2 regions of the Lactiplantibacillus sp. B652 genome follow, and region 2 is predicted to be linked to the other one. Evidence: riboswitches for the same ligand, from Rfam matches in the RefSeq annotation. Region 2 holds a riboswitch; the other holds the start of a gene.
The links. A riboswitch is a leader RNA that binds a small molecule or an ion and turns the genes downstream of it on or off. The one in region 2 is predicted to bind thiamine pyrophosphate.
Positions count from the first base shown of each region.

Region 1 (4,440 bases), 130 kb from region 2:
TTTCCCATATGGCACGACGTTGACGCATGACAACATTGCCCAAGTGATGGCCGCAGAAAAGTACTTGCGGGACTTAGGTTTCCCCACGGTGCGGGTCCGGTTCCACGATGACATTGCGCGAATCGAATTACCAGAAGCACGCATCGGTGACTTCTTGGTCTTCAACGACCGCGTCAACCGTCAATTACAATCGTTAGGCTTCCGTTACGTGACCCTCGACTTAGGCGGCTTCCGTAGTGGTCGCATGAACGACACCTTGACGAAGGCCCAATTGGCAACCTTTGCTTAATAATTGATTTAGTCCACCATGGACGAGGAGGTGGCGGCAAGAGGACTTGTTCGTCCATGGCGCCAATGACGATGATACCAGCCGAATTTCTACCAATAATGGTCATTGGCTTACACCCCAAAAATGCACTTCAAGGCCGCCCTTGAAGTGCATTTTTCTTTTGATTCGATTGCATTTGTCACAATCACCGTTCAGCGATTGTGACAATGAGATTTGATTCGCGACGTTAAAATTCGTTCTGGCAGAAAATTGTTGAGATAACTGAATCGTGAAGACCCAACGTGGCGTCACTTAATCAAACGTCACCACGAGTTTACCGGCCACTTGGGCTGCTTGGAGTTGCTGCAGACCATCGACGAGCTGGTCGCGTTTCAAGACTTCGCTGATCAAGGGGTCGACTTTGCCGGCTTCAATCAGAGCTAACAGGGCGGCAGCCATTTGACCGAGGTCCGCGACTTGGGCGGGGTTGCCGCTGCGATGAGCGCCACCTAAATCGAGCTTGCTAACGCTGACGACTTGGTTTTTGGGGAAGGCCTGAGGTGTCTCGAGGATGCAAACCAGCTGTCCGTTGTAGGCCAAACGAGGCAAGTCAGCTTCAGGATTACCAATCGTGTTGACAATCAAGTCGACACCCCGTTGCTGAGTCAATGCTTGAATCTTAGCCGTCACGTCTTCATGGCGGTAATCGATTTGCGCATCAGGATGAAGCGGTGCGACAAAGGCCTGTTTGCGTTGCGAGACCGTCGTATAGACCGTTTTGCCCGCAGCTTTCGCCAACTGGATGGCCATACTGCCGACACCACCGGCACCCGCGTGAATGAGGACGGTGTGCACCGCATTCAGGTTGGCTTTGCGTAACAAAGCCTGGTAGGCGGTCAAACCAGCGCAGAGACTGGCCGCGGCAGTTTCGAAGCTGAGGGTCGTTGGAATTTTGGCGAGGGCGGCAGCGGGCAAGCAGGTATATTCCGCAAACGTCCCATCTTTGGCCAGATTCGCGTGACCGCAGACCCGTTGACCAGGGGCAAAGTCAGTGACTTTAGCGCCGACCGCTTCAACGATTCCGGCCACGTCCAGGCCTAAAATGTGGGGGTATTTCCAGGCGTCATCGCCACCTAGGACTAATTTGTAATCAACAGGATTGAGACCGACTGCTTGCGTTTTAATCAAAACTTCGTCGGCTCCCAGCTCAGGCATGGGCCGTTCTTGCCATTCAAGCTGTTCTAAGGAACGATCTGATGGCGCAGGGACAACTAGTGCTTGCATCGACAATCACTCTTTTCTTTAAAGTTTAGTTGTCTTTATTATAACCATTACGTCAATGAAGATTAAACGATAATACGTTGTGTTTGCGCGAATAATGGGCCGACACAAAGATTGACGTTACCGGTTACAATCGGTAAACTAGAGGGTAACAATTGAATTCTCAAAACACTAGGGGTGTCCAAAAATGGGCTGAGATGGTGCTGTAAGTGCCGATCCCTTCGAACCTGTAAGCTCAAACTTGCGTAGGAAAGTGTCATTGCTACTATTAGCGACCACTGGATCGATGTAAGTTGATCAGTGGTCGTTTTTTATTAGCCGTGACCAGGACTAAGGAGGAGACTTGAAATGACGTTACAATTATTGAACACGTTGCGCGATCAAAATCCAATCGTTTTTAACATCGCCAACTTTGTCACGGTCCAAGATGTTGCCAATGGGTTGAATGCGCTAGGCGCGTCGCCCATTATGTCAGCAGAAGTACAGGAAGCGGAGTCAATGGTCCAAATTGCGGGGGCAGTTTGCATTAACATGGGGACGTTGACGACGCAACAGGTCAATCAAATGGCCGTTGTTGGAAAGTTGGCTAATCAGTATCATAAGCCAGTTGTGCTGGACCCGGTTGCGGTGGGGGCGGTTCCCTATCGTAAACAAGTCGCTTTGGATTTATTAGACAAGTTTTCGGTCGATGTGATTCGGGGAAATGCGGGCGAAATTGCCGCGCTAGCTGACATCGACTGGCAAGCGAAGGGCATTGATGCCGGTGCGGGCCAGGGTGACGTGGTCGAAATTGCCAAACGGTGTGCGCAGCAATTTAACTGTTGCGTGATTTTGTCGGGCCCCACGGATGTTATTACGGATGGCAAACGGGTCGCTAAAGTTGCCAATGGGACGCCACTCTTTCAGCTACACGTCGGGTCGGGAGATTTGTTATCCAGCATCGTTGCTGCGTTTGCCGCGGTTAGCCCGACAGCTATTTATGACGCGGCTCAAGTGGCCTGCGTCGTCTTGGCGGGTGCCGGCGAACTGGTTGCTAGTCAGATGACGGCTGCGCGGCCGGCGACGTTTGCCATCGATTTGATTGATCGGCTGAGCCTCGTCTCGGTGCAAGAGATTCAAGCAATTGCAAAATTAAACTAAATAAGTGAAGGGTCGCGAGAGTTTTATGAATGAATTTCCACAAGTTGCAACGATTGCCGGGACGGATAGCGGCGGTGGCGCCGGTGTCATGGCTGATCTGAAAACGATGCAAGCCCGGCACGTCTTTGGGACGGCAGTCGTCGTTGCCGTGACGGCGCAAAATACGTTGGGCGTGCAAGATTTTATGGCGATGCCAACTAAATTGATCGATGAACAGTTTGCCTCATTGGCGGCGGATTTGAAGATTCGCGCTTGTAAGACTGGGATGTTGGCGGATGCTGAACACGTCCATGCCGTTGTTGAAAATTTAAAACGAGTCGATTTTGGACCACTGACGGTCGATCCAGTCATGATTGCCAAAGGTGGCGCAGCACTGCTGGCTGAAGATGCTATTCAGACGGTTCGTGATGAGTTGCTCCCATTAGCAACGGTGGTGACGCCCAACTTACCAGAAGCTGAACGGTTGACGGGACACCACATCACCAGTAATCAAGACATGGTTGCAGCCGGGCACGCGTTACAGGATTTAGGTGCGGCGACGGTCATTATTAAGGGCGGTCACGGGGACAATCCGGATTTGGCGAATGACTTTGTGTTGTTGGCGGACGGCACTGCCTTTTGGATGTCGGCACCTCGAATCGAAACGGTACGGACGCATGGCACTGGCGATACGTTGTCGGCTTGCATCACCGCAGAACTCGCGAAGGGTCAGTCCATGGCAGCTGCCATTCAGACAGCGAAAGCTTACGTGGCGGGAACGATTCAAGACGGTATCCAAGTTGGGCATGGTCACGGTCCCTTAAATCATTGGGCAGCGCTCAGTGAGGAGGTGACCATCCATGACGCTTGAGTTTGAACCAGCCCAACTACGCGCCTACTTTGTTTGTGGCACACAAGACGTGGTGGGCCGCGACTTAGAAACGGTCGTACAAACGGCCCTCGACGCCGGCATTACGGCTTTTCAATATCGTGATAAGGGCGCTAGTCAGTTAACGGCCGCCCAACGGTTGACACTTGGTCAGCGATTACGCCAGCGCTGTGCGGACGCGCACGTTCCGTTTATTGTGGATGATGATGTGGAACTCGCCTTAGCATTGCAGGCGGATGGCATTCACGTCGGTCAAAGCGATGACCGCGTGACACAAGTGATTGAACGGGTCGCGGGACAATTATTTGTGGGACTATCCTGTTCGACATTAGCAGAAATTAAAGTGGCTAATCAGATTGATGGCATTGCTTATATCGGCAGTGGGCCAATTTTTCCGACCAATTCGAAGGCTGACGCGGATCCGGTCGTTGGGTTAGCTGGCTTACGGGAATTAGTGGCAGCGTCACAACGGCCGATTGTCGCAATTGGTGGGATTACGGTCGACCAACTGCCGGCGATTGCGGCGACGGGAGCTGCGGGTGCAGCGGTGATTTCAATGCTAGCGCAGAGCCCTGACATGGCTGCGACGGTTAAGGCGATGTTGACGGCAAGTGAGGCGCAATTATGAAGACAGGGCGCTTGTTTCGTAGTCAATTCTTGCTCTGGCTCGGGGCGGCCATCTCAATTGCCGAAATCCTGACGGGAACGTTGATTGCGCCGTTAGGGTTAACGCGTGGGTTAGTGGCGATTATTCTCGGACACCTGATTGGCTGTGGCCTGTTTTTGTTGCCAGCTGGGTACTTAGGTGCCAAGCTGCACCGCTCGGCGTTGGCTTCAGCTGAGCTGGCGTTTGGTCAGGGTGGTGTCTGGCTAGCTTCTGGGC
Region 1 covers NZ_JAMSKY010000001.1:441,339-445,778, reverse strand. The annotation lists gene larE (ATP-dependent sacrificial sulfur transferase LarE) at 1-289, shown strand, start outside; gene MZO40_RS01890 (zinc-binding dehydrogenase) at 581-1,552, opposite strand; TPP riboswitch at 1,713-1,818, shown strand; gene thiM (hydroxyethylthiazole kinase) at 1,898-2,689, shown strand; gene thiD (bifunctional hydroxymethylpyrimidine kinase/phosphomethylpyrimidine kinase) at 2,715-3,539, shown strand; gene thiE (thiamine phosphate synthase) at 3,529-4,185, shown strand; gene cytX (putative hydroxymethylpyrimidine transporter CytX) at 4,182-4,440, shown strand, end outside.
Region 1: it holds a riboswitch for thiamine pyrophosphate, as region 2 does, so the genes downstream of both, thiM (hydroxyethylthiazole kinase) here and MZO40_RS01350 (ECF transporter S component) in region 2, are expected to answer to the same signal.

Region 2 (4,440 bases):
GATGGCTAGGATCACCAGTGCGACGTTGAGACTAACGATGGTCGTGAATGAAATTTCTAACGCGATAATCAGTAATAATAATAACTTCATACTTGGATTCACGGTCGCACCACCCAATCTAACTGATGATTTTCAAAATGCAGCTGATAGTCGATCAACGGCAATAGTCCGGTCAATTGATGACTGATAATGATCAAGGTCTGCTTAGTTGCGGCCTGCGTCTCAGTCAGCAGTGCCACCAGTGCGTTGACAGAGCGCAAGTCCAAGCCTTTCAACGGTTCATCCATTAAGAGTACTGGCGATTGCATGATCAGCATTAATAAAATCTGTAATTTCTTTTTCTGCCCCTCACTCAGCGTATAAATAATTTGGTCGTCACGTCCCGCCAAGTTGAGTTGGGTGAGCGCGGCTTGAATTCGTTCGGGCGTAAAGTAATCACCGTACGCATAATGCTGACTTTGCGCCAATTCTTCAGCGACCGTGATGTTTAAAAACTGAGTTTCAGCATCTTGAAACAGTAAGGCAACGTGCCGCGCATAGCGTTTGCGTTTTAATTTTGCAATGGGCGTACCGTTGTAGCGAATCTCGCCACCGTATGAATGCAAGCGGACGAGGGCTTCAAAGAGTGTCGACTTGCCACTGCCATTGGGACCCGTAATCAGCGTGTTATGGTGGGCGAGTAACTGCCGCGTCGTTGGTGCAAGTAGTTCCCGGTCACCCGCTGCAAGGGTCACCTGATCTAACTGAAAGCACGGTTTGGTCACTGGTTCCGGTGCCGTCCACGCCCGCTGAGGTTGGTCAGTGAAAGCGGCAAATAGTTGTGGCCATTCGGACTGGGCAACAGGGACTAACTGGTGATTCGTCAGCCGCACCACTTGGTCTACGAGCTGATCATAACCCGCTAAGTCGTGGTCAGCTAGGATAATCGTTTTGCCGTGTTGGTCGCGCAATTCAACGAGTCGTTCGAGTAGTCCGGCGCGGGCTTCCGGGTCCACGCTGGCAAAGGGTTCGTCGAGCAAGATCACATCGCTATCCATCGCCACGATAACGGCGAGGGCAACCTTTTGTTTTTCACCACCCGATAGCTGGTTCAAGAGCCGCGGTTGTAGGTGCTCAATCCCCACGAAGGCCAGTGCGTGCCGCAATCGTGCCATCATCTGTGAGCGGGGCACTTGTAGGTTCTCCAATGCAAAAATCAACTCGTGTTCGACCGTGTCCATGGCAAACTGTTGATTTGGATTTTGAAACATCATCGCGACGTGCCGCGCGCGATGATTAGCGGGTAGGTCGTTTAATGATTGACCGTCAAACGTGATACTGCCGGACGCGTCGGCTAGCGATAAGCCCCCCGCCATCAATTGAAGCAGTGTTGACTTGCCAGTTCCCGACGGCCCCGTTAATAAGGTGAACTGTTGTGACGGTAACGTTAAATTAACGTGTTCCAGAATGGGTGTCGGCGCCTGTGGATATGAATATGTTAAGTTGTTCAGCGCGATACGAGCCATTCTTGATTCCTCCATACCAAAGTGCGAGATTAATGTGTCGATTTGAGAACGTGGCTACGTTCAAGTAAGTCAGTAATTGCCTTGGTCAATAGACCACCGAAGACGAACATTGAGATGAAGCGCACGACTAAGTATAAGATCAGTAGCCAGAGCTGTAGTTTGAAATAGCCATTACGAGCCAGATCCCAGCCAAACGTCACCAGCGTGGTCGTGGCGGCCGCAGCCGTTAATCCTAACCAATCGTAGTGTTTGTAGCCGGTTGCGATGTAGCCCAGTTCGGCCCCGAACCCTTGAACGATCCCCGAGATCAAGGTCGTGATACCCCATTGGCCGCCAAAGAACATTTCGACCGTCGCTGCGAGCAGTTCGCCTAAGGTGGCGGAACCCTTTAAACGAATCAGGTAGCCCGCCAGCATCCCTGGCATGCACCATAAGCCCAAAAGTAGTTCGTTGGCGAGGCCGCTGAGCCCAAACGGTGTCAGTGCTGCACTCAGCACGTTATAAACAAAGTTGGTCCCCATAAAAATCGCCCCAAAGAAAATCCCGATAAGGGCCAGCAAAATAATGTCGTTCAAGTACCATGATTTAACCCATTTCATTGTTAAATCCTCCCAAAATAGTTTGTCATTCACGCATCTAAGCGACAAAAAACGCCCACCACAAGTAACAGTGGCAGGCGGCTAAGTCTGAATTGATGGTTCCCCAAATAAAGCATTGCTCCCTGCGCTGGCATTGTCCAGATTCAGGTTCAATGGGTATTATCTCAGCCGCAATGGCACCCCAGTTGCTATGAATGATACGTTCAGTGTAACGGATAATCACGTTGAGTGCAATCAAATTTCCAGAAACCAAAGCAAAGTACGATGAAAAATCACAATTTTGTGGTTTACTAGGGTTAAAGCACGGCAATTGATTAATATTCTTAGGAGGGATGTTGATGGCTGAATCAGTGTATGACTTTACCGAAACGGAAATGAGTGGTGAGACACTCGACTTGTCGCAATATCGCGGGCAAGTGTTATTGATCGTGAATACGGCCAGTAACTGTGGCTTGGCGCCGCAATTTAAAGGATTAGAAGAACTCTATCAGAAGTATCATCAAGAAGGATTAGTGGTGCTTGGCCTGCCGTCTAACCAATTTCATCAAGAAAAGGCTGATGATGAGGAGACCCACGACTATTGTCAACGGCACTATGGCGTCACCTTCCCAATGACGAAGCGCGTGATGGTCAATGGTGACCAGGCGGACCCGTTGTTTACTTATTTGAAACAAGCGGCGGGACATGGGCGCATCAAGTGGAACTTTACCAAGTTCTTGATTGGCCGCGATGGTCGCGTCCTCGAACGGTATGCGCCGACGACTCGCCCAGCAACGTTTGAGGCTGCGATTCGCGATGCTTTGGCAGACCGTTCTGAAGATTAATATGGTTTTGTGGTAAAAATTTTGAAGAAAGAAGTGGATTGTGTTGGAAACTTATACGCTACGTGATGGATTGACGGTCCCGAAGATTGGTTTTGGGACTTATAAACTGAATGGTGCGCACGGGGTGCAGGTGATTGGTTCTGCAATCGACCGCGGCTATCGACTACTAGATACGGCCTTCAATTATGAAAACGAAGGGGCCGTGGGTGAGGCGGTTCGTCGCTCATCCGTGCCACGCTCGGAGTTGCTGATTTCGTCCAAACTACCGGGGCGGCATCACACGTACACGCAAGCCATCAATACGATTCAAGAATCATTGTATCGAGCCGGGCTCGATTATTATGATCTGTATTTGATTCACTGGCCCAACCCGAAGGAAGACCATTACGTTGAAGCTTGGCAGGCATTGATTGACGCCCAAAAGTTAGGTTTGATTCGTTCGATTGGGGTCTCGAATTTCTTACCGGAACATTTAGACCGGTTGGATAAGGAGACTGGGGTCTTACCTGTCATCAATCAGGTCGAATTACACCCGTATTTCAACCAACAAGCACAACGGGACTATGACCAAGCGCACGGTATCTTAACGCAGGACTGGAGTCCCCTTGGCCGCGCGAGTGAGATGCTACAAAATGAGACACTCAAAGCGATTGCGGCGCGCTACCATAAAAATGTTGGCCAACTAATTTTACGCTGGGAGTTACAACTCGGCACGCTACCAATTCCGAAGTCGTCGACACCGAGTCGTCAAGCAGGGAACATCGACGTGTTTGACTTTGAAATCGGTGACGCTGATATGGCAACGATTAATGGCCTGAGTCGTGCAGATGGTCGTTTGAATGACCAAGATCCGGCAGTTTATCAGGAGTTTTAATTAAAACGCTGGATGTAAAAAAGATAGTGGCGCTGTTGTGATGACAACTGGCCACTATCTTTTTTAGGCTCGCTCACTTTTCTGGAATTTGAAGCGTTATAAAACAGTATTACCGGTATATTCGAGAATTAATGGTATCAATTGCAAGAAAACTAGTTATTTGCGCATGATGATAAAAACAACTAGTACATAGGCCATAAACAATATTGCTAATATGATTATCATCAATACTTGCACAAGACGGTTTATGAAGCGGCGGTTCAAAGTCGGGATGAACTCTAGGTAGGCAGTTAAGGTTAGAAAACCCGTAATGGCTAAGCCACTCCCGAGAGACGTATTCCAGTAAATGAACCAGGGACCGACTATCGCGACGAGTAGTCCGATAATACCGATCCATTTGTGCATCTTATTTTGAGGTGCTAAGAACGCGAACATGTCATGATCACTCCTAACGATATGTGGCTATGAATGCCGATAATTCTAGCTTAACATATCGAAATTGTGGTTAGGAGCTATAACTTCATACAAACTAGGAATATGCTAAAAATAATCAAAAAATAAGGATGCTTCTGTGTGTACTGGTGCAGTAGTAATTTGCTTTTTAAATCATACAGGATGCTAATGGTGTAGCTGTGAGC
Region 2 covers NZ_JAMSKY010000001.1:311,544-315,983, reverse strand. The annotation lists gene MZO40_RS01360 (energy-coupling factor transporter transmembrane protein EcfT) at 1-102, opposite strand, end outside; gene MZO40_RS01355 (ABC transporter ATP-binding protein) at 99-1,505, opposite strand; gene MZO40_RS01350 (ECF transporter S component) at 1,535-2,104, opposite strand; TPP riboswitch at 2,205-2,298, opposite strand; gene MZO40_RS01345 (glutathione peroxidase) at 2,443-2,928, shown strand; gene MZO40_RS01340 (aldo/keto reductase) at 2,972-3,802, shown strand.